3 regions of the Psychrobacillus sp. 05T411 genome follow, and region 3 is predicted to be linked to each of the others. Evidence: a T-box and tRNA genes for the amino acid it is inferred to sense, from the RefSeq annotation. Region 3 holds a T-box; the other regions hold tRNA genes.
What was found. The T-box of region 3 lies ahead of argS (arginine--tRNA ligase). A T-box ahead of a tRNA ligase gene usually reads a tRNA of that ligase, here a tRNA-Arg.
Positions count from the first base shown of each region.

Region 1: it encodes a tRNA-Arg, which carries the amino acid that the T-box ahead of argS (arginine--tRNA ligase) is inferred to sense. The anticodon was not compared.
Region 2: it encodes a tRNA-Arg, which carries the amino acid that the T-box ahead of argS (arginine--tRNA ligase) is inferred to sense. The anticodon was not compared.

Region 1 covers NZ_JBFTLO010000007.1:73,677-81,756, reverse strand. Annotated here, with positions in the region: gene ahlS (AhlS family quorum-quenching N-acyl homoserine lactonase) at 1-30, opposite strand, end outside; gene AC1DFT_RS07265 (zinc-binding dehydrogenase) at 88-1,182, opposite strand; tRNA gene AC1DFT_RS07260 (tRNA-Arg) at 1,547-1,620, opposite strand; tRNA gene AC1DFT_RS07255 (tRNA-Arg) at 1,813-1,886, opposite strand; gene AC1DFT_RS07250 (metallophosphoesterase family protein) at 2,055-2,549, opposite strand; gene AC1DFT_RS07245 (XTP/dITP diphosphatase) at 2,558-3,160, opposite strand; gene rph (ribonuclease PH) at 3,157-3,915, opposite strand; gene racE (glutamate racemase) at 3,987-4,784, opposite strand; gene AC1DFT_RS07230 (MarR family winged helix-turn-helix transcriptional regulator) at 4,794-5,252, opposite strand; gene AC1DFT_RS07225 (helix-turn-helix domain-containing protein) at 5,330-5,554, opposite strand; gene AC1DFT_RS07220 (acyl-CoA thioesterase) at 5,616-6,068, opposite strand; gene sdhB (succinate dehydrogenase iron-sulfur subunit) at 6,487-7,263, opposite strand; gene sdhA (succinate dehydrogenase flavoprotein subunit) at 7,266-8,080, opposite strand, start outside.
Region 2 covers NZ_JBFTLO010000002.1:166,261-174,340, reverse strand. Annotated here, with positions in the region: gene rapZ (RNase adapter RapZ) at 1-527, shown strand, start outside; gene AC1DFT_RS02300 (gluconeogenesis factor YvcK family protein) at 532-1,488, shown strand; gene whiA (DNA-binding protein WhiA) at 1,546-2,487, shown strand; gene AC1DFT_RS02290 (HPr family phosphocarrier protein) at 2,507-2,767, shown strand; gene clpP (ATP-dependent Clp endopeptidase proteolytic subunit ClpP) at 3,143-3,739, opposite strand; tRNA gene AC1DFT_RS02280 (tRNA-Arg) at 3,903-3,974, shown strand; gene AC1DFT_RS02275 (AI-2E family transporter) at 4,177-5,208, shown strand; gene AC1DFT_RS02270 (LemA family protein) at 5,342-5,920, shown strand; gene AC1DFT_RS02265 (TPM domain-containing protein) at 5,920-6,741, shown strand; gene AC1DFT_RS02260 (hypothetical protein) at 6,782-7,948, opposite strand; gene AC1DFT_RS02255 (RNA polymerase sigma factor) at 7,917-8,080, opposite strand, start outside.
Region 3 covers NZ_JBFTLO010000006.1:100,011-108,090, reverse strand. Annotated here, with positions in the region: gene AC1DFT_RS06635 (methyl-accepting chemotaxis protein) at 1-465, shown strand, start outside; gene AC1DFT_RS06630 (collagen-like triple helix repeat-containing protein) at 594-1,205, opposite strand; gene argS (arginine--tRNA ligase) at 1,286-2,950, opposite strand; T-box leader at 3,062-3,256, opposite strand; gene AC1DFT_RS06620 (MBL fold metallo-hydrolase) at 3,374-4,231, shown strand; gene AC1DFT_RS06615 (hypothetical protein) at 4,364-4,804, opposite strand; gene AC1DFT_RS06610 (DUF1028 domain-containing protein) at 4,994-5,836, shown strand; gene AC1DFT_RS06605 (DUF6359 domain-containing protein) at 6,159-8,080, opposite strand, start outside.

The DNA.
Region 1 (8,080 bases), on a different contig from region 3:
TAGTACGTAAACTTTTTTAGAATTACACATAATATATTCCTCCAATATTTTATATTTTCTTCATTCAGTCGATCAACTCTCTATTCTTCAATTGGCGTATTCAATTCCAATTGATGCTCGCGTCACTCCACGATTAAAGGAAGCATCCAATGCTTTCGACAAATCTTCTAATGTAAAATCACAAGCAAGAATTTCACTGAATGGATATTTGTTAATATTCAAATTCAAAAACTTTAATGATTTATATAAATACCAAGGTTCATAACGAATGAGCCCTAATATTGAAATATTTTTTCTTGTCATTAATCCCGGATCGAACTCGGTTAATTTGCCAGGAGAAATATTACCAATAGAAATATATTTTCCTCCCGATTTAATGAGATGGATCCCTTCAGCTAAAGCCACTGGTACCCCCGTTAGTTCCATCACAACATCCGCTCCAACTCCGTTTGTTAGCGACATTATTTTCTCTGTACGTTCCTCAACCGTCTTATACTCATCCATCGAAAGTATCTCGTCAGCGCCGAATCTTTTTGCTAAAGCAAGACGATTTGGTACGGTGTCAATGACAATCACTTTAGCTCCAAACATTTTTGCAACTGCAGTAGCATTCAAGCCAAGCCCACCGGCACCTTGGATAACAACTGTTTCCCCATATTTTAATCCGGATTTTTCAATGCCAAAGTACACTTGTGACAGGGCACAGTTTGCACCAGCTGCAACTTCATCTGGAACATTGTCCGGTACTTTATAAAAATATTGATTGGGATGGATATAGTAGTGCGTAGCAAATGATCCATGAAAATGGGGATACTCATGCGCTTCTTTGCTCCAATACTCATATGCGTTTTCACATAAATTCAAATACCCTTGCAAACAGTGTTTACATTTCTTGCAAGTCAAAAAATAAGCTGCTGCAATTCGATCACCCACCTGTACTGGTTGTCCAGCATAATCAGTTGTGACGCCTTCACCTAGCTCAACAATTTCCCCTACCATTTCATGTCCCATTACCCCGGATTTTTTCGTAGGATGTAACCCTTTCCAAATATGCAGTTCCGACCCACAAACATTTGTCCTTTTAACACGAACCAATATGGAATCTTTTGCTGCCTTCGGTAAATCATACTCTTCAAAAACCATCTGTTCTGGTTCTGTCATTACCGCGACTTTCCCCTTCACCCAATAACCCCCAATATTATTATAAAAATTGCCAAAACAAATTATGAATGCATGGCTATTTCATAATCTATTCGTAAACTCATGAAAATATTTCTTTTTTCGGGAGATAGTTAATCTTCTTGCTCTCTATAGGAAATCATTCCTTGCTCTGTACCTAAATCGAAAAAAATAAAAAATCTCGTGAAAACTTTGATCAAAGTTTTCACGAGATCCAAAAGACTTTTCATTAATAAGATCCTAATTTTTTTAGAGATAAAAAAAAATGGAATCAATTGAGTTTTATAGAAAGAATACAAACATTCTCGCTCTCAAATAAAAAAAAGCAGTAAATGTTGAATATCAACATTTACTGCTTTTTTATGAACGTCCCAGGAGAGATTCGAACTCCCGACCGACGCCTTAGAAGGGCGTTGCTCTATCCAGCTGAGCTACTGAGACTTATGTATAAAGGAAGTAATTAGATCGAAAACCAAAATTACCTTCTTTATTTATTATATAGGAAATTTATCAAAATTCAACCTTTTATTGAAATTTTTTTCAGGTATTTTACTGGTTCTGTAATATAAAACTAATATAACCTTATTATCTAAAAAATCCCTTCTAATAGAAAATTAGAAGGGATTTCTAATACGTCCCAGGAGAGATTCGAACTCCCGACCGACGCCTTAGAAGGGCGTTGCTCTATCCAGCTGAGCTACTGAGACAAGAACTCCCCCACCACACAGATAGGAAAGACAAGATTTAGTATATAATTAAAATTGAACAAAGTCAACGATTTTTTAAAAAAGATATATTTTATTCGATTTCGTATAAGGCTAATGAATTAAATGCTTTTACTTCACTCTACCTAAGTTGACCTTTGCCAAATAAAATCAAAAACGTATACTTTCTAGTATCACATGCTCCGAAGAGTAAAAGTTTACATGCCATGAATGTTCCATTTTTTCAACAATTGCATAACTCTTTTCTTTACGTCCACGCGGCTTATGCAAACTTCCTGGATTAATATACAAAATATCATTCTGCAATTCCGCACCGAGCATATGCGAATGACCGAAACAAACGATGGTAGCTTGTACTTCATCTGCACGATACTTAAGTGGCATAAGTGTCGTTTTTACATGATGCTTATGCCCATGTACAACTAATATTTTTTCGTTCTCTAGCTCCGTTATTACTTCCTCGGGAAAACCTTCATCAAAGTCACAATTCCCTCGAACAATATGAACTGGTCTATTTTCGAAATAAGAAGCGGGTAATTCGCTATCACCACAATGAATTACCGCCTCCACATTCGTCCAATGCTCCATCACTCGTTCCAATGTCTCTGCATCCCGATGTGTATCACTCATCACTAATATTTTCATCGATATATCTATGCTTTCCCAACTAAATCATCTAAATTCGTAGCAAGTAATTGGAGTGCATTACCGCGATGGGAAATAGCGCCTTTTTCTTCGGCTGATAGTTCCGCCATCATTTTGTTTTCTGCAGGAACAAAAAAGATTGGATCATATCCAAATCCATTCGTGCCTTTTCTTTCTTGAGCAATAACCCCTTCACAAGTCCCTCTTACAGTAAATGGATCGCCTTTAGGAAAAGCTACAGCGATCGCGCAAACGAATCTCGCTGTTCTTTCCGATTCTTTGATGTCTTTAAGCTCTTCTAGCACTTTATCGATATTTGCTTCGTCGCTCTTCTCTTCCCCCGCATACCGCGCAGAATAAATACCTGGGCGACCGTCTAGTGCATCAATTTCAAGTCCACTGTCATCTGCTATAACCATTGTTTGTAGATGGTTAGCGAGTGCCGTTGCTTTTAATAATGCATTTTCCTCAAAAGTTGTACCTGTTTCTTCTACATCCATATCATTTGCTACATCATGGAGCGTCAATACCTCATAGCCAAGCGGGCCAAATAGTGCCTCAAAGTCTTTTGCTTTTCCTTTATTTTTCGTTGCAATAATTATTTTTTTCATACAGTTTCAGGACCTCCCCCGCCAATTTTAGTCGCTAATTCGCCTAGAGCCGCATGTTGGATATCCATTAATCGCTTAATACCAATTTCTCCTAAATCCAACATCTCCATTAATTGTTTTCGAGAAAATGTTGCTTCTTCTCCAGTACCTTGCAGTTCTACATATTCACCACTGCTCGTTTGAACAATATTCATATCAACGGAAGCAGTAGAGTCTTCTTCATAATTTAAATCTAGTACGCCTCCAACGTTTTCCAGCACCCCAACACTTGTTGCAGCTAAATATTCACGAACTGGAAAATAGGCCAATTGTTTTTGTTCAAATAATTTTCCAAGCGCAATCGTCAATGCCACAAAGGCACCTGTAATACTTGCCGTTCTAGTACCACCGTCTGCTTGAATAACGTCACAATCAATCCAAATTGTTTTTTCTCCGATTACTTCTAAATCGACTACCGAGCGAAGTGCTCGTCCGATCAAACGTTGGATTTCCATCGTACGACCAGTCACTTTCCCTTTAGATGATTCTCTCTGGTTGCGTGATTCCGTCGCCCGCGGCAGCATAGAATACTCCGCAGTAATCCAACCTTTACCTTGTCCTCTTAAAAACGGTGGCACTCGGTCTTCAATAGTCGCATTACAAATGACTTTTGTTTGTCCAACCGTTATTAATACAGACCCTTCTGGATGAATTAAATAATCTGTTTCTATATGTACATCTCTTAGTTCATTTACTTTTCTTCCGTCAGTTCTAATCATATATTTCTCCTTTAGTCTATTCATGCAAAAGAAGACCCCGTTATTTAAGGTTTCTCAAGCTAACAGGGTCATTTGAATGAAATTGTTCGTACATCTGCATTCGGTAACTCTAGCCATTTTTCCACAATCGTTTTAAAAATTGGCACTGATCCCGTCGTATAAAAAACAGGGTTTTTCTTCTCTTTTATCGGATGATGCATCTGATGATAATTTAAATACTCCATTACATCTTGGGCTGTCTCTTCAGCAGAGGAAAGTACTTTTACATTGTGGCCAACTGCCTCTTCAATATGCTTTTGTAGTAATGGATAATGCGTACATCCAAGAATAACTGTATCAAATTGCTCATTTTTTAAAGGCAATAATGTTTCCATTACCATATTCCTTGCGAACTCACCTTCATATTCATTACTTTCAACGAGTGGAACGAATGTTGGGCAAGCGAGTGGAATAACTTTACTGGATGTATTTAAAGCCGCAATTGCCTTCTCATACGCTCCACTTTTAACCGTACCGCTTGTACCTAGCACTACGATTTCATTCTTTTTTGTTGCTTTAATCGCTGCTCTCGCTCCTGGAAAAATAACACCAATCACAGGGAAGGGCATTTTTTTACTTAGTGAGTTCAATGCCACTGCCGTAGCTGTATTGCAAGCAATGACAAGCATTTTTATGTTCATTTTGGCAAGCGTCGTAGCGAGTTGCCATGTGAATTTCCGTACTTCTTCGCTTGACCTTGGTCCATACGGACATCTAGCTGTATCTCCTATATAAATTATTTCTTCATTAGGTAAATGTCGCATAATTTCCTTCGCGACGGTCAATCCACCTACTCCGGAGTCTATAACACCAATTGGGGCTTTCACGTTAATTCCTCAGTTCTTTTTCATCTCTTGATGTAATTTTTCTAATAAAATCGATAAATTTGCTACTTCTTTTTCATCAAACTGCCCGAGGATTTCTTTTAAATATTGTTGTCTTTTATCAATAACCTCTTCAATAATACGTTCACCTTCTGCTAGTAAGTGTATACGCACAACACGGCGATCCTGCTCATCTCTAACTCGTTGAACTAATTCACTTCTTTCCATACGATCGATTAAATCAGTCGTTGTACTAAAAGCTAAATACATTTTATTGGAAAGATCACCAATTGTCATATCTCCTAGTTCTAAAAGCCACTGTAGAGCTACAAACTGCGGTGGTGTTATTGTATAAGCATTTAAAATTTGACGGCCTCTCTGTTTAATAATACCCGATATATGTCGAAGCTCTTTTTCTAAAAAAGCAACATCTTTTTTATTATGTTCCATATCTTTTATTTCATCTGCCATATAATCCTTCACTCCTCAAAACAATTCTTCTTATTTATTATTGTGACGTGTTCTGAGGAAAATGGCAAGGATTCAAGTTAATTCAACGATAGTTCACCTAGTCTTAATAGTTCCACAATTGCTTGTGATCGGCCCGATACTCCTAATTTTTGTATCGTATTAGAAATGTGATTTCTTACCGTTTTTTCACTAATTGATAACTGAATTGAAATTTCTTTTGTAGAATTATCTTCTACTAGTAACTGAAAAATTTGACGCTCTCTGTTTGTCAATATTGATCGATGCTGATTGTTATCGTACAATGCCTTAGCCCCCTATCCACTCTCCTACTAACGTATGTAGCATCGGGATAGTAGGTGACGGCTAGTTGGCACTGTTTTTAAAAACTTCTCGTTCTTTTTCGTTCCATTGAGAAGCTTTCCCCGTTTTTTTGTCGATTTGCACGATGGTGCCCCTTCCAGTAAAGACCATTTCGCCTTTTTCGTTTTTAGCCATGTAATGTATATCAACGGACGAAGAACCAATTGTAGAAGCTTTTACATAAATCCGAAGTTTTTCGTCAAAGAATACTTGTTGGACATAATCACATTGTAAATCCGCGACAACTGGAATTTTTTCACCATTTGGATTTAACCATTCATTCATAAAGTTTATGTGTTTAAAGTACTCAATACGTGCATATTCAAAGTAAGCAAACGTTACCGTATTATTCAAATGTCCGTACATATCCGTTTCTGAAAAACGTACGCTTACTTCCGTGTAAAAAGAAAAATCTTGTTCCCAACTCGCAACATCTTCTATGTAACTAGCTCGCATCAAAATCATCCCCCAGTAAATGAATATTTATTCATTTATTGTAACAGAGAAACAAAAAGTCTGCATAGAACATTATATTCTACGCAGACTTTTCATGATGATCCAAGAGAAAGTGTTAACTTCCCTACTTAGTTATTGTCCAGCTGCAGCGCCTTGCTCCTGCGCACAGCTCGTCGCAGAAGAACGTTGCCCCTCGGGGTCAAATGTGAAAAAGCTGTGGTGGCTGAAGAGCTGCCTCCTGGGCCCGCACGATGCGGGTCATGTCTGCTTTGCCACAGGATGTGGCGCACTTTGCAGACCTACCACATCCCAATTTGCCTGTCGGAGGCCTGCAGGATGCAGGTCATGCAGTCGTTGCGACACGATGTCGCGAACTTAGACTGTATTCCTTTAACATAGGCGCTTCCGCATTTCTTTATTAGTCAACCATATGGTCGCTTCCGAAGAAGTTTTTGAACATTTGCACTGTTGTATCTCGGTTTAATGCAGCGATAGAAGTTGTTAAAGGAATACCTTTTGGACATGCAACAACACAGTTTTGTGCGTTACCGCAGTTTGCAAGGCCTCCGTCTCCCATAATCGCATTTAAACGTTCATCTTTGTTCATCGAACCTGTTGGATGCGCATTAAATAGACGTACTTGCGAAAGTGGTGCAGGTCCCATGAATGATGAACCGCTATTAACGTTTGGACATGCCTCCAAACAAACACCACAAGTCATACATTTAGATAATTCATAAGCCCATTGACGTTTACGTTCTGGCATACGTGGTCCTTCCCCAAGATCGTATGATCCATCGATTGGAACCCATGCTTTTACTTTTTTCAATGAATCGAACATACGTGTTCTGTCTACTTGCAGATCACGAACTACAGGGAAAGTTTTCATTGGTGCTAACTGAATCGGTTGCGTTAATTGATCGATTAATGCAGAACAAGATTGACGTGGTTTACCGTTGATAACCATCGAACAAGCTCCACATACTTCCTCTAAACAGCTCATATCCCATGCTACCGGAGTAGTTGCTTTCCCATCCGCATTGACAGGATTTTGACGAATTTCCATAAGCGCTGAAATCACATTCATATTAGGACGATAATTTACTTCAAACTTTTCCCAATATGGAGTAGATTCAGGTGTATCTTGTCGAAAAATTTCGATTTGAACTTTTTTTGTTTCAGTTGCTATTACCATGATTAATTTTCTCCTTTCGCAGAATAATCACGTTTACGAGGTGCAACAAGCGATACATCGATTTCTTCATAATGAATAACTGGAGCTCCAGTTACAGGATCGAATTTCGCCATCGTTGTTTTCATGAATTCTTCATCATTACGTTCCGGGAAATCTGGTTTGTAATGCGCTCCACGGCTTTCGTTACGTTGAAGTGCACCTATTGTAATAACGCGAGCTAACACAAGCATGTTTTTCAACTGTCGAGTAAATGATGCACCTTGGTTAGACCATTGTTGTGTATCATCCATGTTGATATTTTCATATCGTTCCAACAGTTCTTGGATCTTTTTATCTGTTTCTTCTAGTTTATCATTATAACGAACAACCGTTACGTTGTCAGTCATCCACTCACCTAATTCTTTATGAATTAAATAAGCATTTTCCGTACCTTTCATCGCTAACGTTTTGTCCCATTTTTCTTGCTCAAGTTTCACTTCAGCTTCGAATAGGGCATCATCCATATCAATTGCATGTGTTTTAAGTTTACTCATGTAGTGAACTGCATTAGGTCCGGCAACACTTCCACCAAATACAGCAGATAGTAATGAGTTTGCACCTAAACGGTTGGCACCATGTTGAGAGTAATCACATTCACCTGCTGCAAATAATCCAGGGATGTTCGTCATTTGATCGTCATCCACCCATAGTCCACCCATTGAATAGTGAACAGCCGGGAAAATTTTCATTGGAACTTTACGAGGATCATCTCCAGTAAATTTCTCATAGATTTCGATAATTCCACCTAGCTTAACATCAAGCTCATGCGGATCTTTGT
Region 2 (8,080 bases), on a different contig from region 3:
CTGGTCTCCCGCTAGAGGGGATCAAAAAAGAAAGAGAGTTACTTTCGGAGTTAAAAGGAAGAGCACAATTTATTTATAATACATCTACGATGAAGCCTCGTCAGTTAAGGGAAAAAATACAAGCTGAATTTTCGTCAAAAGGTAGTAAAGTATTTACAGTAAACGTCATGTCTTTTGGATTTAAACATGGAATCCCGATCGATGCCGATTTAGTATTTGATGTACGCTTTCTTCCCAACCCTTTCTATATAGAAGAACTCAAGTTGAAATCAGGTCTAGATGAAGAAGTATCTGGTTATGTTTTAAAATGGGCGGATACAAAGACATTGATCGAAAAGCTAACTGATCTGTTTTTGTTTATGATTCCACAATATAAACGAGAAGGTAAGACACAGCTAGTTATTGCATTTGGTTGTACGGGTGGACAGCATCGATCCGTTACATTAGCTGAATACTTTGGTAAACTATTAAAAGCAGAAGATAAAACGGTTATCACACATAGAGATGTAACGATAAGAAAGGAATGAAGGAATGGAGCGTACAAAACACCGTAAGAAAATAGTTATTATTGGTGGTGGTACGGGACTGTCTACATTGCTTCGTGGTTTAAAGAAATTCCCACTCGACATTACAGCAATTGTCACTGTAGCAGATGATGGTGGAAGTTCTGGTCGATTACGGGATGATTATGATATTCCACCGCCTGGGGATGTTCGAAATGTGCTAGCGGCACTTTCGGATGTAGAACCATTGGTGGAAGAAATGTTCCAGTATCGTTTTTCTAAATCGGAAGAGCTTAAAGGGCATTCTTTAGGAAATTTAATGTTGGCAGCATTAACTTCTATTACGGGTGATTTTGCTAATGCTATTAGTGAAATGAGCCGTGTATTAAAGGTGCATGGAAAGGTTCTACCAGCAGCCAATCAATTAGTCACACTTCATGCGCAATACGAGGATCAGACAATTGTAAGTGGTGAATCTAAAATTCCATTGTATGGAAAGAAAATAGAAAAGGTATTTATCTCTCCATCCGATGTGAAACCGTTACCAGAAACAATTAATACGATAAAAGAAGCCGATATTATCGCAATTGGGCCTGGAAGCCTATATACTAGTATTTTACCGAATTTGTTAGTGGAAGGTATAAAAGATGCAATTATTCGGTCAAAAGCGAAAAAAGTATATATTTGTAATTTAATGACACAGGCCGGGGAAACAAGTGATTACACTGCATTCGATCATGTCAACGCCTTACTTGATCATGTAGGTGAGAATTTCTTAGATGCGGTTTTAATAAGTAATGAAGAAATCCCTGAAAATGTGCAATATTTATACAAGCAGGAAAAAGCATCACCTGTCAAAATAGATATAGAAAAACTAGAAACATTAAACTTAGCAGTCGTGAAAAAAGACATTTCCATTGTCCATGGTGGCGCAGTACGTCATGATGCGATGAAAGTAGCGAAATGGCTTGTAGAATATGCGTAAGTGATTACATACATAATGAGTTATTGTAATCCTTAGCTAGAAAGGGGGAAACGGATTATGTCGTTTGCTTCTGAAACCAAAAAAGAAATGACGCAAGAAGAGTCCAAACCATGTTGTGCAAGAGCTGAACTTTCAGCCCTTATTCGAATGAACGGATCGCTTTCATTTAGCAATAAGGCGCTTAGTTTAGATGTGCAAACTGAAAATGCGGCAATCGCTAGAAGATTATACACATTGATAAAATCTTTATATCCGTATCAAGTAGAATTGCTCGTTCGAAAAAAAATGAGATTGAAAAAAAATAATATTTATATTTGCCGTATCCGAGAAGGATCGAAAGAGTTACTAGAGGATTTACAAATATTGAAAGATCATTTTCAATTTGAATATTCTATTTCCAAAGATTTAGTGAAAAAGAATTGCTGTAAGCGCGCTTATTTAAGAGGTGCTTTTTTAGCTGGAGGATCTGTTAATAATCCGGAAACATCTTCTTATCATTTAGAAATTTATTCATTGTACAAAACACATAGTGATGCACTGGTGGAATTGATGAATGGATTTGAGTTAAATGCGAAAACGATTGAGCGGAAAAAGGGCTTTGTTGCTTATTTGAAGGAAGCAGAAAAAATTTCTGATTTTCTAAGCATAGCCGGTGCTCATAGTGCTTTATTAAAATTTGAAGACGTGCGCATTATCCGAGATATGCGAAATAGCGTGAATCGTTTAGTTAACTGTGAAACGGCTAATCTAAATAAGACGATTAGTGCAGCTATTCGTCAAGTTGAGAATATACGATATATAGAAAGTTCGATCGGTCTCGATCAATTGCCAGAAAAACTACGGGAAATCGCACGTTTACGTGTAGAATATCAAGATGTGACCTTAAAAGAGTTAGGTGAAATGGTTTCTACTGGAAACGTTAGTAAATCTGGTATTAATCATCGATTACGAAAAATAGATGAAATCGCAGATGCACTTCGTAGAGGCGAAACAATTTAGTGAAATGGAGCGTATTTTAATGACAGAGAAACAAGTCGAAGTGAAATTACCAGCAGGATTACAAGCAAGACAAGCAGCATTATTTGTACAAGAGGCAAACCGTTATATCGCGGATGTATATTTAGAAAAAGATGAGAAAAAGGTAAATGCTAAAAGTATTATGGGAATCATGAGCTTAGCAATTAGTAAAGGAATCACTGTAAACTTAAGTGCAGAAGGTTCTGACGAGGAAGAAGCAGTAGAAACACTAGCAAAATTTATCTCCAATGAAGAATATTAAGAAAGGGCTGTCCCATTTAGTCAAACTTGACTAGGGGATGGCTCTTTTTGTAAATAATCCACCAATAAATGGATTAGGGCAACCAATCGGTCATTGAAAGCAACCAATTTTATTCCGAAAGCAACCAATTCAGCATGAGAGCAACCAAATTGCCAGTGAAAGCAACCAAAGCATAAAATAGCTCCTTACTTGGAGTGAGACGAGGATGGTTGTGTCTTGTTTTTTTGTAAACGTTGCGCGTTTATAAATTGACATCCTTCTCCAGGTAAAAGAGTCGATACTTGACCGCATACACGACGTTTTACGTCTCACCTAGTTTTATTTCCCCACAAAAGTACCCAAGGAAAGTAAAATTTCCTTGGGTACAATTCTTTATTATGATTTTTTCATTTCGCTGCGTTCGATAATATGATCGATTAGACCATAGTCTTTCGCGCGTTCAGCAGTCATGAAGTTATCGCGATCTGTGTCTCTTGATACGATTTCAATCGGTTGACCAGTGCGCTCTGCCATAATGTTGTTTAACTTGTCGCGTAAGAATAAGATGCGTTTTGCAGCAATTTCGATTTCCGTTGCTTGCCCTTGTGCGCCACCAAGTGGTTGGTGAATCATTACTTCTGCGTTCGGAAGTGCGTAACGTTTTCCTTTTGTTCCAGCTGTAAGAAGGAATGCTCCCATTGAAGCTGCCATACCGATACAAATTGTTTGTACGTCCGGTTTGATGAACTGCATTGTATCGTAGATTGCCATACCAGCTGTGATGCTTCCACCTGGGCTATTAATGTAGATGGAAATATCTTTTTCAGGGTCTTCTGCTTCTAAAAATAGAAGTTGAGCAACGATGGAGTTCGCAACATTGTCATCAATGCCACTTCCAAGCATAATAATACGGTCTTTTAATAATCGTGAGTAAATATCATAAGCGCGTTCCCCACGATTTGTTTGTTCGATTACTGTAGGAATTAAATTCATCCTGTTTGCCTCCTTCAAAGGTGGTATTGTAAGTTGATTACTGAAAAGTATATCTCAGTTGTAACTTTATCATACACATTATGGTCAAGGAAGGTCAAATATTAAGCATTGAAAAGTTAGGTTGAATTATTTTGAATTCATTTGTATAATATATAAGTCGCTAGTCCTCGTAGTGTAATGGATAACACGGAAGCCTCCGAAGCTTTAAATGTGAGTTCGATCCTCGCCGAGGGCATATACAAGGTAATTCAGTTTTAAGCTGGAATTATAAGAAAACACGCAAAACGCTATTGAAACGTTTGGGCGTGTTTTTTGATGTTCCATGAATTGAGGAGAACGTTTCACTTGTTATCTCCATAATATACGGTAATAATTAAAAAAGAAGCGTTATAATGGTAATTTTAATTCGAAAAAGTGAATAGGGAGTTTTGCGGTATATGGACGTTGTAACGGAATTTTTTCAAAAAAAAGGAGTAAAACGAGTTTTAATTTTTGCTTTAATTGTTTTCATCCTCTATAGCATGAGGAGTATGATCAATCTAATCTTGTTAACGTTTATTTTCACTTTTCTGATGGATCGCCTCATTGAGTTTGTAGTCAAATACATACGATTAAACCGGAAAACCCTTGTAATCATTATGTATGCACTGATCATCGGGTTATTGACCTTAGGCATCGTGAAATACTTGCCTATTATCACGGTACAAATCAGTCAACTTGCTAAGCAAATTACTGCTTTTTATACACAGCCTCAGGAAAATGTAATAATTGGCTATATAGAAATGATTATTACTAAAAATCAGCTTGCAGCTTATTTGGAAAACGGTTTTTCATTTCTACTAAAATATTTTACAGGTATTAGTAAAATAAGTGTTCAAGTTATCATTGCTTTAATTTTGAGCTTGTTTTTCTTGTTAGAAAAACCAAGATTAAAAGAATTCACAAGCAAGTTTAAATATAGCAAGATTGCACCTTTTTATTTTGAAGTGGAATATTTTGCTTCGAAGTTTACTCGCACTTTTGGTAAAGTGATTGAAGCCCAATTTATTATTGCTATTGTCAATACTATTTTGACAGTAATTGCATTAAGCATTTTAGGATTTCCGCAAATATTTGGATTGGCAATTTTGATTTTCTTTTTAGGACTTATTCCGGTAGCAGGAGTAATTATATCGCTTATTCCCTTAGCTTTAATTGCTTTTACAATTGGAGGGTTTTTGAAAGTATTTTATGTCTTAATTGCTATTATGATTATTCATGCAGTTGAAGCATATATATTGAATCCAAAGCTGATGTCTTCCAAAACTGATTTACCCGTTTTTTATACCTTTATCGTTCTCATTTTTTCGGAAAGCTTTTTTGGTGTTTGGGGATTGATTGTCGGAATTCCGATTTTTGTTTTCCTGCTCGATGTACTTGAAGTAACGAATAAAGAAAAGATCAGTCACCCACCTGATGGGAAAAAATAGATTAAAAAACACTCTTTTCTAATTGGAAAGGGTGTTTTTTGAAACCTATTATCCTTTTTACCGTATACATAGTATGTTTTATATGTTCAATTTTAAGGTACATTAACAATATACTTAGTTAGAGGTGAATAGGATGAAAAAAGTTTTAGGACCGTTAGTAATAATTATCGTGATTATTGCTATTTTTGCAGCAATACTAATACCTAGTTACAATGGTTTTGTAAATGGCGAAGAAGATGTGAATAGTGCTTATGCGCAAGTAGAAAATCAGCTACAACGTCGTTTAGATTTAATTCCAAACTTAGTGAATACGGTAAAAGGTTTCGCATCGCATGAAAAAGAAGTACTTAGTAACATCGCAGACGCTCGTTCGAATTTGGCAGGGGCAAATACGCCAGAAGAACAAGCAGCGGCAAATGATCAATTATCCGGTGCATTAAGCAGATTATTAGTAGTTGTAGAGAACTATCCAGAATTAAAAGCGGATGCGAATTTCCGACAGTTAATGGATGAGCTTGCAGGGACGGAAAATCGTTTGTCTGTGGCAAGACAAGATTATAATGCAGTAGTTGCAAATTACAATAAAAAAGTAAAACGTATGCCCGGAAGTATTGTTGCTTCTATCTTTGGTTTTGATGAAAAAGAATATTTTAAAGCAGATGCAGCTGCACAAGACGCTCCAGTAGTGGATTTTGAAGGAGATGAGAAGTAATGAGTAAAGTTGCGCGTTTGCTTAGCGTTGCGCTACTTTTATTTCTTTTCATTCCAATAGTAACTGTGGCTGCTTCTGATATACCAAAGCCGATACCTGGAGAATTATATGTGCAAGATTATGAAGGTTTTTTATCTGAATCGACCAAACAACAAGTAGAAGAGCTAGGTTACAATTTAGATAATGCGACTGGAGCACAAATTGTTGTGATGATTATTAATTCTTTGGATGGGCAAGATGTCAATCAGTTTAGTGTGGATGTGATACGGGAGTTTGGTATTGGAAATAAGGAGAAGAACAATGGTGTTTTATTTGTAATTGAAACAGATCCTGAAAAGCAAGGTAATCGAGATGTAGCAATTACTGTGGGCTATGGTTTAGAAGGCGCTTTACCAGATGGGAAAATAGGAAGGATTATTGATGAATATACGACACCTTTTTTGGAACAAGGGTCGGTAGATGATGCTGTCCTTTCCACATATCAAGTCTTATACAATGAGGTTGCAACAGAATATGGCTGGGACGGGGAACTAGTTGAACCGAAAAATCCAGCATCTGGTGGAGGCTTTTCGTTTTCAACTATTATTATGATAATCGTCGTTATTTATCTGATTTACACCATCATGTCTGGTGGTCGGGGAGGCGGTGGTGGAAGACCGGGTTCTGGTGGCAGACGCTCTAGTACACGAATGTTTGGACCAGGAAGTTTCGGAGGTGGCTTTGGCGGCTTCGGAGGAGGAAGTGGAAGAAGTTCAGGTGGTGGTTTCGGCGGATTTGGCGGAGGTAGTTCCGGTGGCGGCGGAGCAGGACGCAAATGGTAAATATTTTATGAAAAAAAGCCCTTTTAGGGCTTTTTTTCTGTTATTCATTGTCTGCAAATTCATCAAGCATCAGTTTAATCTCCTCATATAAGAAAACATGTGGTTCTGTAGTGATGTCTCCAGCAATTCCAAGGTTAGAATCGGGAGCGAACACCAAAACTCCATCTTTGTATAAGGTAATCGTATATAAAGTCGTTCCTTTATCGTCAGCGTTTGTTAGGTAAATCTGATAATTTTCCATTTGAGGGAGCAGTTCGGTCCTCTCATTGGTCTCTTGCTCTGTTGTTTCTTTAACAAGGAGATTGTCAAATTTAGTCATGATGGATTTTATTTTTTTTGTAACGAATGTACATCCCAACTTAAACTCTACTTCACCTTGTTGATCAGGCCAGCGACCATTGAAGCAAAGTGTGTCGAAGGAAACATCAATCGATGGTGTTCTCACATCTCCATTATTTTCGACATATGCGTTAAAATATTTTATTTTCTCTTGAAGCTCTAGGCCTCCACCATCTTTAACCCCATTATAGCTCCCAATTTTTCCAGGCTCTGATGTAGAAAAGATGAATTCTTCTCGCAATGTATGATAAATTTTCTGTCCTTGGCTGTTAGTTAAAGAAACTTCTATTATCGGGCGATAGATATTGGGGTGGTCTTTCTCTTGTTTGATATCTACGTTTTCTAAATGCATTTCTAAATCTGTATCCTCTAAAAGATGATTATACTTGAACACCAAAACGGAAGAAACCACATGTTTTAACGTATCTTCCGTAAAGTATTCACCGAAAGTAGTAAAATAATAATCTATATAATCTTTGTATTCCTTTGATTGCAGGAGTTGATCATACTCTTCTTGGTTCTTTGTATCCGTTTTACTTTGGAGGTTGAACCACTCATTTTTTAAACGTATGAGCTCCATGTCTGGCCCCTTATATTCCCTTTTTAGTACTGCCATAATCACTTCTTCATTAGAAAGTGATTCAGCGGATTTCTCTGTCTCCGAAGAAGAAGTAAAAGAAAAGATTAAAAAAGAGGCAATTGCTACGATTGCTAATGAAATAAATGCTGGAAATATATTGCGTTTTCTTTTTGCTGACATTCTATCCTTTAAAGCTAGCCACGTATCCTGCTTTGCTTTATCTGAACGCTCCACATCTTTGATTTCCTCAAAAAACTTATCGAATTCGTTTGATGGTTCCATTTGCATGACCTCCCTCCTGATGAAATTCCTTTTTAAGGGCAACAAGTGCTCGTGTCATTTTCATCTTAACTTTCGCCTCGGTCCAGCCGAGTATATAGGCTGTCTCTTTGATCGAACATTCTTGTACTTTGCGTAGGA
Region 3 (8,080 bases):
CATGGAAAAGGATTTGCTGTTGTTGCAGAGGAAGTACGAAAATTAGCGGAACAATCCAGTAAATCAGCCAATCAAATTCGAGCGTTTATCACTAACATCCAAAATAATACAAATGATACAGTTCATACAATTGAATTAGTAAAAACAAATGTAGATAATGGAATTCAACTAACATCCGTTACTTCCGTTCAATTTCAAGAAATTATCCAATCTATTTCGCAAGTGTCTGGAAAAGTACAAGAAATTGCAGCGGCTACCGAGCAACTGACAATGGACTTTACGACGGTTGCGCAAAAATATGGGGAAGTTTCAGGACTATTCAAGGAAAACGCTGAAAGTGCACATGAAATAGCAGCAGCTACAGAGGAGCAGTTAGCATCGATGGAAGAAATTCAAATAGCTGCTAATTCGTTAACAACTATATCGGATACACTTAATGAAATGGTGCGTCAATTTAAAATTTAACGATTGAAAACTTCCCGCCAATTGAGCAAACAGGCGGGAAGTTTTTGTGTTCCAACGTGTCCCGGTGTCAGAAGTAAATTAGAGAACTTTCAGAATTGTTCAGGAGTTGTGTCTAAAACAGGAATGTTTTAAGAAAGCTTTTTGATCGTAATCGCTGCGTTGACATTTGTTTGTGTGCCACCTGCATTTACTAATAAGTCGAGATGGCTAGGCGTGGATGTATGATTTCTAAGGGTTAACTCGGTATTGTCTTCTAATTGAAGGATTTGAATACCAATGTTCTGTGCATTTCCGTCATCTGCACCAAAGGTTGTATTCGTTATTTCTACACCATTGGAAAATAGAGTTAACTGATTGGGTTGTTTTCCAGTTACATGATAGAAAATCTCGTAAATGCCATTATCTTTAATTATTATTTTAGACTCTCCAGCATTGTGTGAAATCCCTTGTGTTATAATGCCGGTTGAATCGAAAGAAATATCCTCTTCTTGATGAATTCGTTGTTCACCAATGTTGTAAATATATGCAAATTCATTAATTCCACCAGATGATCCAGCAGGACCTTGGGCACCCGTTTTTCCCTGAGGCCCTTCCAATCCCATAAACCCTCGAGGTCCTCTTTCGCCTCGTTCACCAGGAGGACCTTGGATCCCAGGAGGACCTTCAAAGCCCATTGGACCTCTTCTGCCTCTACTGCTGTGAACATAGCCACATTTACTACATGGCTGGTTATTATCCAATTAATTTCACCTCCCCTATTGATTAACTTATTCATAAAAGGGGAGGGGAATTGGACTTTCGTCAGTGTTTTCTGGGTATGTTACATTTCCACTGGTGCTTTAATGCCGAGTAGTCTTAATGATTCTTCTAATACAATGACAACAGATTGAACGAGTGCAAGGCGATACGACAAATGAATGGTATCCTTCATGATTTGTATATTTCCGTAAAAAGAATTAAAGGTTTGCGCCAAATGCACGGCATATTTTGCGAGCAAGGATGGATCATATTCGGCTGCAGCTCGTAAAATTACCGATGGGAACTGTTCGAGGTATTTAATGATTTCCCACTCATAATCATTTACGTCCCTTACTTCCAAAGTGTTTGGAGTAGATGCTTTTCTTAAAATGGAACATGCTCTCGCATGGGTATACTGAACATAAGGGCCGGTTTCACCTTCTGTTTGAAGCATTTTCTTTAAGTCAAATTCGATGTCATGCTTTCTGTGTTGTTTTAAATCGCTAAAAATGATGGCACCAACACCGACTTCTTTTGCGACTTCCTTTTTATTGACTAATCGAGGATTTTTTTCTTCGATTGTCTGCTCCGCTAACCGAATGGCATCACTCAACACTTCTTCAAGTAAAATAATTTTCCCTTTACGTGTCGATAACTTTTTACCATCTTTTAAGATTAGCCCAAAAGGGATATGGTGAATAGTATCTGACCATGTATAGCCCATTTTATTTAATACGGTCTTTAATTGGGGGAAGTGCAAGCTTTGTTCATTACCTACTACATACAAAGATTTAACGAAATTATATGTCTGTTTTCGTTGAATAGCGGCTGTAATATCTCGCGTCGCATATAAGGTTGCACCATCGGATTTTTTTATAAGGCAAGGTGGTAAATGTTCCCCAACATCTACTACAAGTGCACCATCTGATTCTATTAACAAATTTTTTTGTTGCAGCTCTTCGACTATTTGTTCCATTTTGTCATTGTAATAAGCTTCTCCACGATATGAATCAAAGGAAACGCCAAGTAAATCATATATCTTTTGGAATTCTTTAAGTGATTCAGTTCGAAACCATTTCCAAAGTGTTAATGCTTCTCCATCTCCATCTTCTAACGATTTAAAAGCGGCTCTTCCTTTGTCATTTAAAGAATCGTCTATTTTAGCTTCTTCATGAAAACGAACATAAAGGGATAATAACGTTTGAATAGGAGCTTCCCGTAATTTCTTATCATCTCCCCATAAATGATAAGCTACTAATAACTTCCCAAATTGGGTACCCCAATCGCCAAGATGATTAATCTTAACAGGCTGATAGCCAATTTTTTCATGTAATAAAGCAATGGAATTTCCTATGACTGTCGATCTTAAATGCCCCATAGAAAACGGCTTTGCAATATTAGGTGAAGACATATCAATCGAAACAACTCCTCCAGCCCCTGCATCAGAAGAACCGTATTGTTTTCCTTGCTTATGAATATTCGTCAAAAGCGACTGAGTAAATGTCGTTCTTTTCATGAAAATATTTACATACCCATTTATCGCTTCGATTTTTTCGATACTGTCGTCTTGAATGCTTGCAGCAAGTTCTTGCGCAATAAGGATAGGAGATTTTCTAAGTTTTTTAGCAAACGGAAAACAAGGAAGGGCAAAGTCACCTAAGTGAGCATATACAGGTACTTCAATCATATTTTCTTCGATTAGTTCAGTTGTGAAGCTTTGTAGAATTTCCACTATTTTCGTTTTCAATTGAACTCCTCCTAATTATTACAAAGGTATTACGGGTGCCTGGCACCCGTAATACCTTTGTAATATTCATGGGTTATTGGGTAAATAAAAAAAGCTTTCGTCTCATTATATTAATGAGACGAAAGCTTAACTTCCGCGGTACCACTCAATTTGCCTATTTCGGCCACTTTCTCTATAACGGTGAGTCTCCGGCTTTTCAAATAAGCATCTCCAAAGTGCGGTTCGCAATTCTTCTTAACTAGGCTTCCACCATCCCTAGCTCGCTAGCTAATCCGAAATTGTTACTCTCTTCTTCTAAGATATTGTATTTTAAATTACCAAATGGAAAAGGAAAAGTCAAATTTTTTCGAAAAAAATCTTAAGGGTATAAGTTCATGTAGAAGTGAAAAGCTACCTATGATATAAAATGGAAAGAGGGAGTTTATGGAGTCTAATATTTCATACGGAGATGATTATAAGTTTATCCCGGCAACGTCGATTGCAAGTGGAATAGGAATGGAAATTTTACCCGATATATATTGTCATACTGTGCAAATCGTCAATATTTGTTTAGTTGGAAAGCCAGGGTCAAATGAATTTGTATTAATTGATGCTGGAATGCCACACTCGGCTGACGAGATTATATCTGTTATAGAGGAGCGTTTTGGTGCAGACAGTAGGCCAAGCGCCATTATTTTAACACATGGCCATTTTGATCATGTAGGTGGAATTATTGAGTTAGTGAATAAGTGGGAAGTTCCAGTATATGCGCATCCTTTAGAATGGCCATTTTTAACTGGAAAAGAAAGTTATCCTAAGCCTGATCCGACGGTAGAAGGTGGAATGGTCGCTAAAATGTCTCCAATGTTTCCTACTGATCCAATTAATTTAGGAAATAACGTAAAAGAATTGCCTTCCGATGGGACGATTCCTTATATGAACGATTTTAAATGGATTCACACACCGGGTCATTCCCCAGGGCATGTTTCATTTTTCAGAGAGGAAGATGGAGCATTAATTGCAGGTGATGCATTTGTTACAGTTAAACAAGAATATTTGTATAAGGTCTTAACTCAAGAACAGGAGATTAGTGGACCACCTAGATATCTTACTACTGATTGGGTGGCGGCTAGAGAATCGGTAAAAAAACTAGCAGACCTAAAACCGAAAGTTGCAGTTACAGGTCACGGATTACCGATGTCCGGGGATTTGTTAACGAGTAGTCTGCATTTACTTGTGAAAGATTTTAACGAGATAGCGAAACCTGATTATGGAAAATATGTAGATAAACAGAACCAATAAAAAGGTATCTATAAAAACGTTTAGAGGGTGTGAAGTCACACCCTCTAAACGTTTTTATTAAGATAATAATGTAGCAACCATTCCGTGCACAGCAAACAGGAGACATATTGGTGTAAGTTATAGTCCTTTTCGTTAAACAATTTGTATATTAACTATCTTTTTGGAAGAGTCATTGTCCGTATCTCTATGTTCTTCAATAATCCAATTAATAGATAAAATTTGCTGCAAGTCGGGAAAACTTTTCGTTTCGATTTCTAGATGATGGATACCCGTCTCGGATGTTTCATAGTCTTTTTCGGCGACTTTATTGAATTTCATTTTTAATAGGCTTTTTAAACCATTCATCGTAAGAAACTTTACTGTGTATCCATCTACTAGCGCAGATTTAAATCCATTTGTATCTTGCTCAAATAATTTGATAAGCTCATTGAAATCAAAGGTTGGTTTTATATTCTCCCAATTACTAGTATCTTTTTTCTCGAGATGAGCTACTATTTCTTCATTCGAAATACCATTACTGCGTAGTGCTTCAATCATATAAGCATCCATCATCGATATTCTATTGTTTTTCATTTATATACCCCCATTATAATAACTAAATTCTTATCTTAATTATAACAGAATGCAAACAAGCGAATTGTGTGGGTATTGTGTGAGTGACTGGCACTTAAAAAATATTCGGAAGTTTCATATTATTTGAATAAAAGTTACAATAGGAGTACATATCAAGGACTAAAAACTCCAAAAGAAAGGGGCACAAAGATGACATTTTCCATTGTTGGTTTTGATCCAAAAACAAATGAATTAGGCGTAGCAGTAGCGTCAAAGTTTTTATGTGTTGGAGCAGTGGTGCCATATGCAAAAGCAGGCGTTGGGGCAATTGCTACACAGTCATGGGCTAATTTAGATTATGGGAAGCATGGTTTGGACATGCTAGCAAAAGGATTTACACCAGAACAAGTAATAACAGAGCTTACTAGAAATGATAACAGGTCTACTTATAGGCAAGTTGGAATTGTAGATGCAAGAGGACATAGTGCAACATTCACTGGAGATGATTGCTATAAGTGGGCTGGTGGTTTTGCAGAAATAAATTTTGCAATACAAGGCAATATACTTGTAGATCAACATACAGTAGAGGCGATGAAAACAGCATTTATACAAGGGGAGAGATCTCTAGCAGAGCGCTTGTTAGCAGCCTTACAAGCTGGAGAAAGTGCCGGTGGTGATAGTAGAGGAAAACAATCTGCAGCTTTATTAGTTGTAAAAGAAAATGGCAGTTATGGTGGATATAATGATCGGTACATCGATCTTCGTGTGGATGATCACAAAGAACCAGTACATGAGTTAGCTAGATTGCTGAAACTGCACAGACTTTATTTCGAACCAACGTTGCCGGCTGATATTGTAAAGATTGAAGGGGAACTGGAAAAAGAAATTCAAATTCTCTTATATGAAAATGGTTATTTAGATAGAGGGTTAACGGAACTGGATAATTTATTAGATGCGGTGCAGTCGTATCATCTGATCGAAAACTTTGATGAGCGGGTACAAGAAAGGGGATTTATTGACTTAAAGGTACTGGAGTTTATGCGGATAAAATAGGAGACTCTTTATTAATGATAGTGAGTTATTACTACAAATCATTACAAATGTACAAGAAGAAGTAAATGAATTACTCAACTATATCAAAAATAAAAAAGTTTCGAATGAGGATGTTATAAAAAAGTTTCATATTACAACTGTTCTATTCGATGAAACGAAAGAAGTATTAATGAATCATATCGATGAATCAGAAATTGTTACTGTCAAACTATTAGACGCAGTGGATAAAGTCAAAAACTTCACCTCTAAAGAAGTGTAGCCGGCATACATTTAAGAGCCTAAAACAAAATGTTTTAGGCTCTTTTTAGTTTGACCACTTTACTTATTTAATTTTCTTGAATTTCCACTTCTTCGATTTACTATCGTAGTAAGCACCTTCAACAGTAGGCTTCTTACCTTCCGTAACGATAACGAAGTCGTCTTTAAAACCTTGTGTTATTTGATTGTTTTTGCTATCAAGGAAAGCGATATCTTTTAACTTCAGATTATCTTTGATTTTATCCTTGTTCTTTTCCTTCAATAGACCTGGCGGCACATGATAATCTAAGTGAAGTGTAAATTCACCGCTTGTAGCAAGTGTATTAAAGTTGTTTGCAGGGATAGTGAATGTTCCGTTTACAAGTGTAATGACGACATCTTTGTTTGCTATGTCGATTTTCTTTGTAGCTGCTTCTGTGAAACGGATATATACGTTTCCAGCGTCATGCAGTACAGAACCATCTACCGTAATAACAGCCTCAGAGCTATCTACCTCATCGGCAGTAATTACTGCTTCACCAGCTTTGTTCGATTGAACAGTGATATTAATCGTTACTTTGTTATCGCCGTAGGTTGCGGTTATTGCTGTTTTTCCATCTGCCTTTGCAGTTATAAGGCCTTTTTCAACAGAAACGATCTTCGTATCAAAGCCACTATAAGTTGCTTCCGCTGATACGTCTTTCGTTGTAGTAGTACCGTCTTGTTTCGTCGCAGTTTCCGTTAATGTAATTTGCTCTGTTTGACCTGATTCTAACTCTACAGATGTTTTATTAGCTTTTAGCGTATATGTTTCTTTTTCGTTAAATTCAATTTGGACTAAAACAGGATCGTGATCAGATGCACGGCCGTGAATATCCATGTAGTTCGCGTTAATGTGAATCATGTCTACAGCAGTTTTAGTTGCTAAGTTATTGGTTACTAAAATATGGTCTAGAACTTGGTTGTTTCCTTGATAGTAATAAGAAAAACGTTCACCAGCAGGTACTTTTTCAACCATATTCGTTAAAATGCCACCTTTAAGAGCAGCGAGAGTAGGGGTGAATTCGAAATCATTCATATCACCTGCTACGATTACCTTCAAATCAGGATCCTTTGCTTGTCCAGCTTTAATAAAGTTGTTGATCATCGTTGCTAACTCAATTCTTTCTGCTTCGGAACCTAAAACTGGAGGTTGATGTTTCCCGAATAAAGGCTGGTCTCCACTTTTAGAATTTAAATGCGCCCCGATAACAACTACTTTTTCCCCTTGGAAATCAAATTGAGCTGCTAGTGGTTTACGCGTATTAGGCTGTGGTAAGTCTAAAACACGACCTGGATTTAACGTTAAGTTACCATGGTCATCCCAAGCGACTTTATCTGTCGAGCTACCTTTAGTTCCTTCTACTAATGTGACACGTTCTGGATTGTACAAGTATCCAACTCGAATATTTCCTCCTGGTTGTCCACCATCTTGATCATACTCAGGTGCAATGTCCGTCCAGTTGTATTCTGGACCACCTGCAGAAACAATTGCAGCTATTAAACGTTCATAACTCGCAGATGCATCTGTATTCCCAGAAGCTGTTGGTCCGTCATTATCTTGAACTTCTACTAATGTAATAATGTCGGGAGATTTCATATTTTCCACGAATGATTTTGCGATTTTCATTACCTTCTCATCCGGTGTATTTTGTTTATTCGTTGAGAAGTTTTCCACATTGTATGCAGCTACTGTCAGTTTATCTTCAGTAGGGTTGATATCCGTTATTACATTTGGTTTTTCCACACGAGTGATTGGAGGAAGAGAAGATTCTTCTGTCCATAACTTGAAGTTTCCAAAACCAAAGCCCATTACACCAACAATGTTCCCAGTATAATAGTCACCAGATTTCGCATCATAGTTTTCATTATCGATATCTACTAAAATTCTTTCTGGGTTGTAGTCATTAGCTGAAATATTAATACCACCTAAAACGTTGAATGTTGTGTTGGTAGAATTGCCTGCTA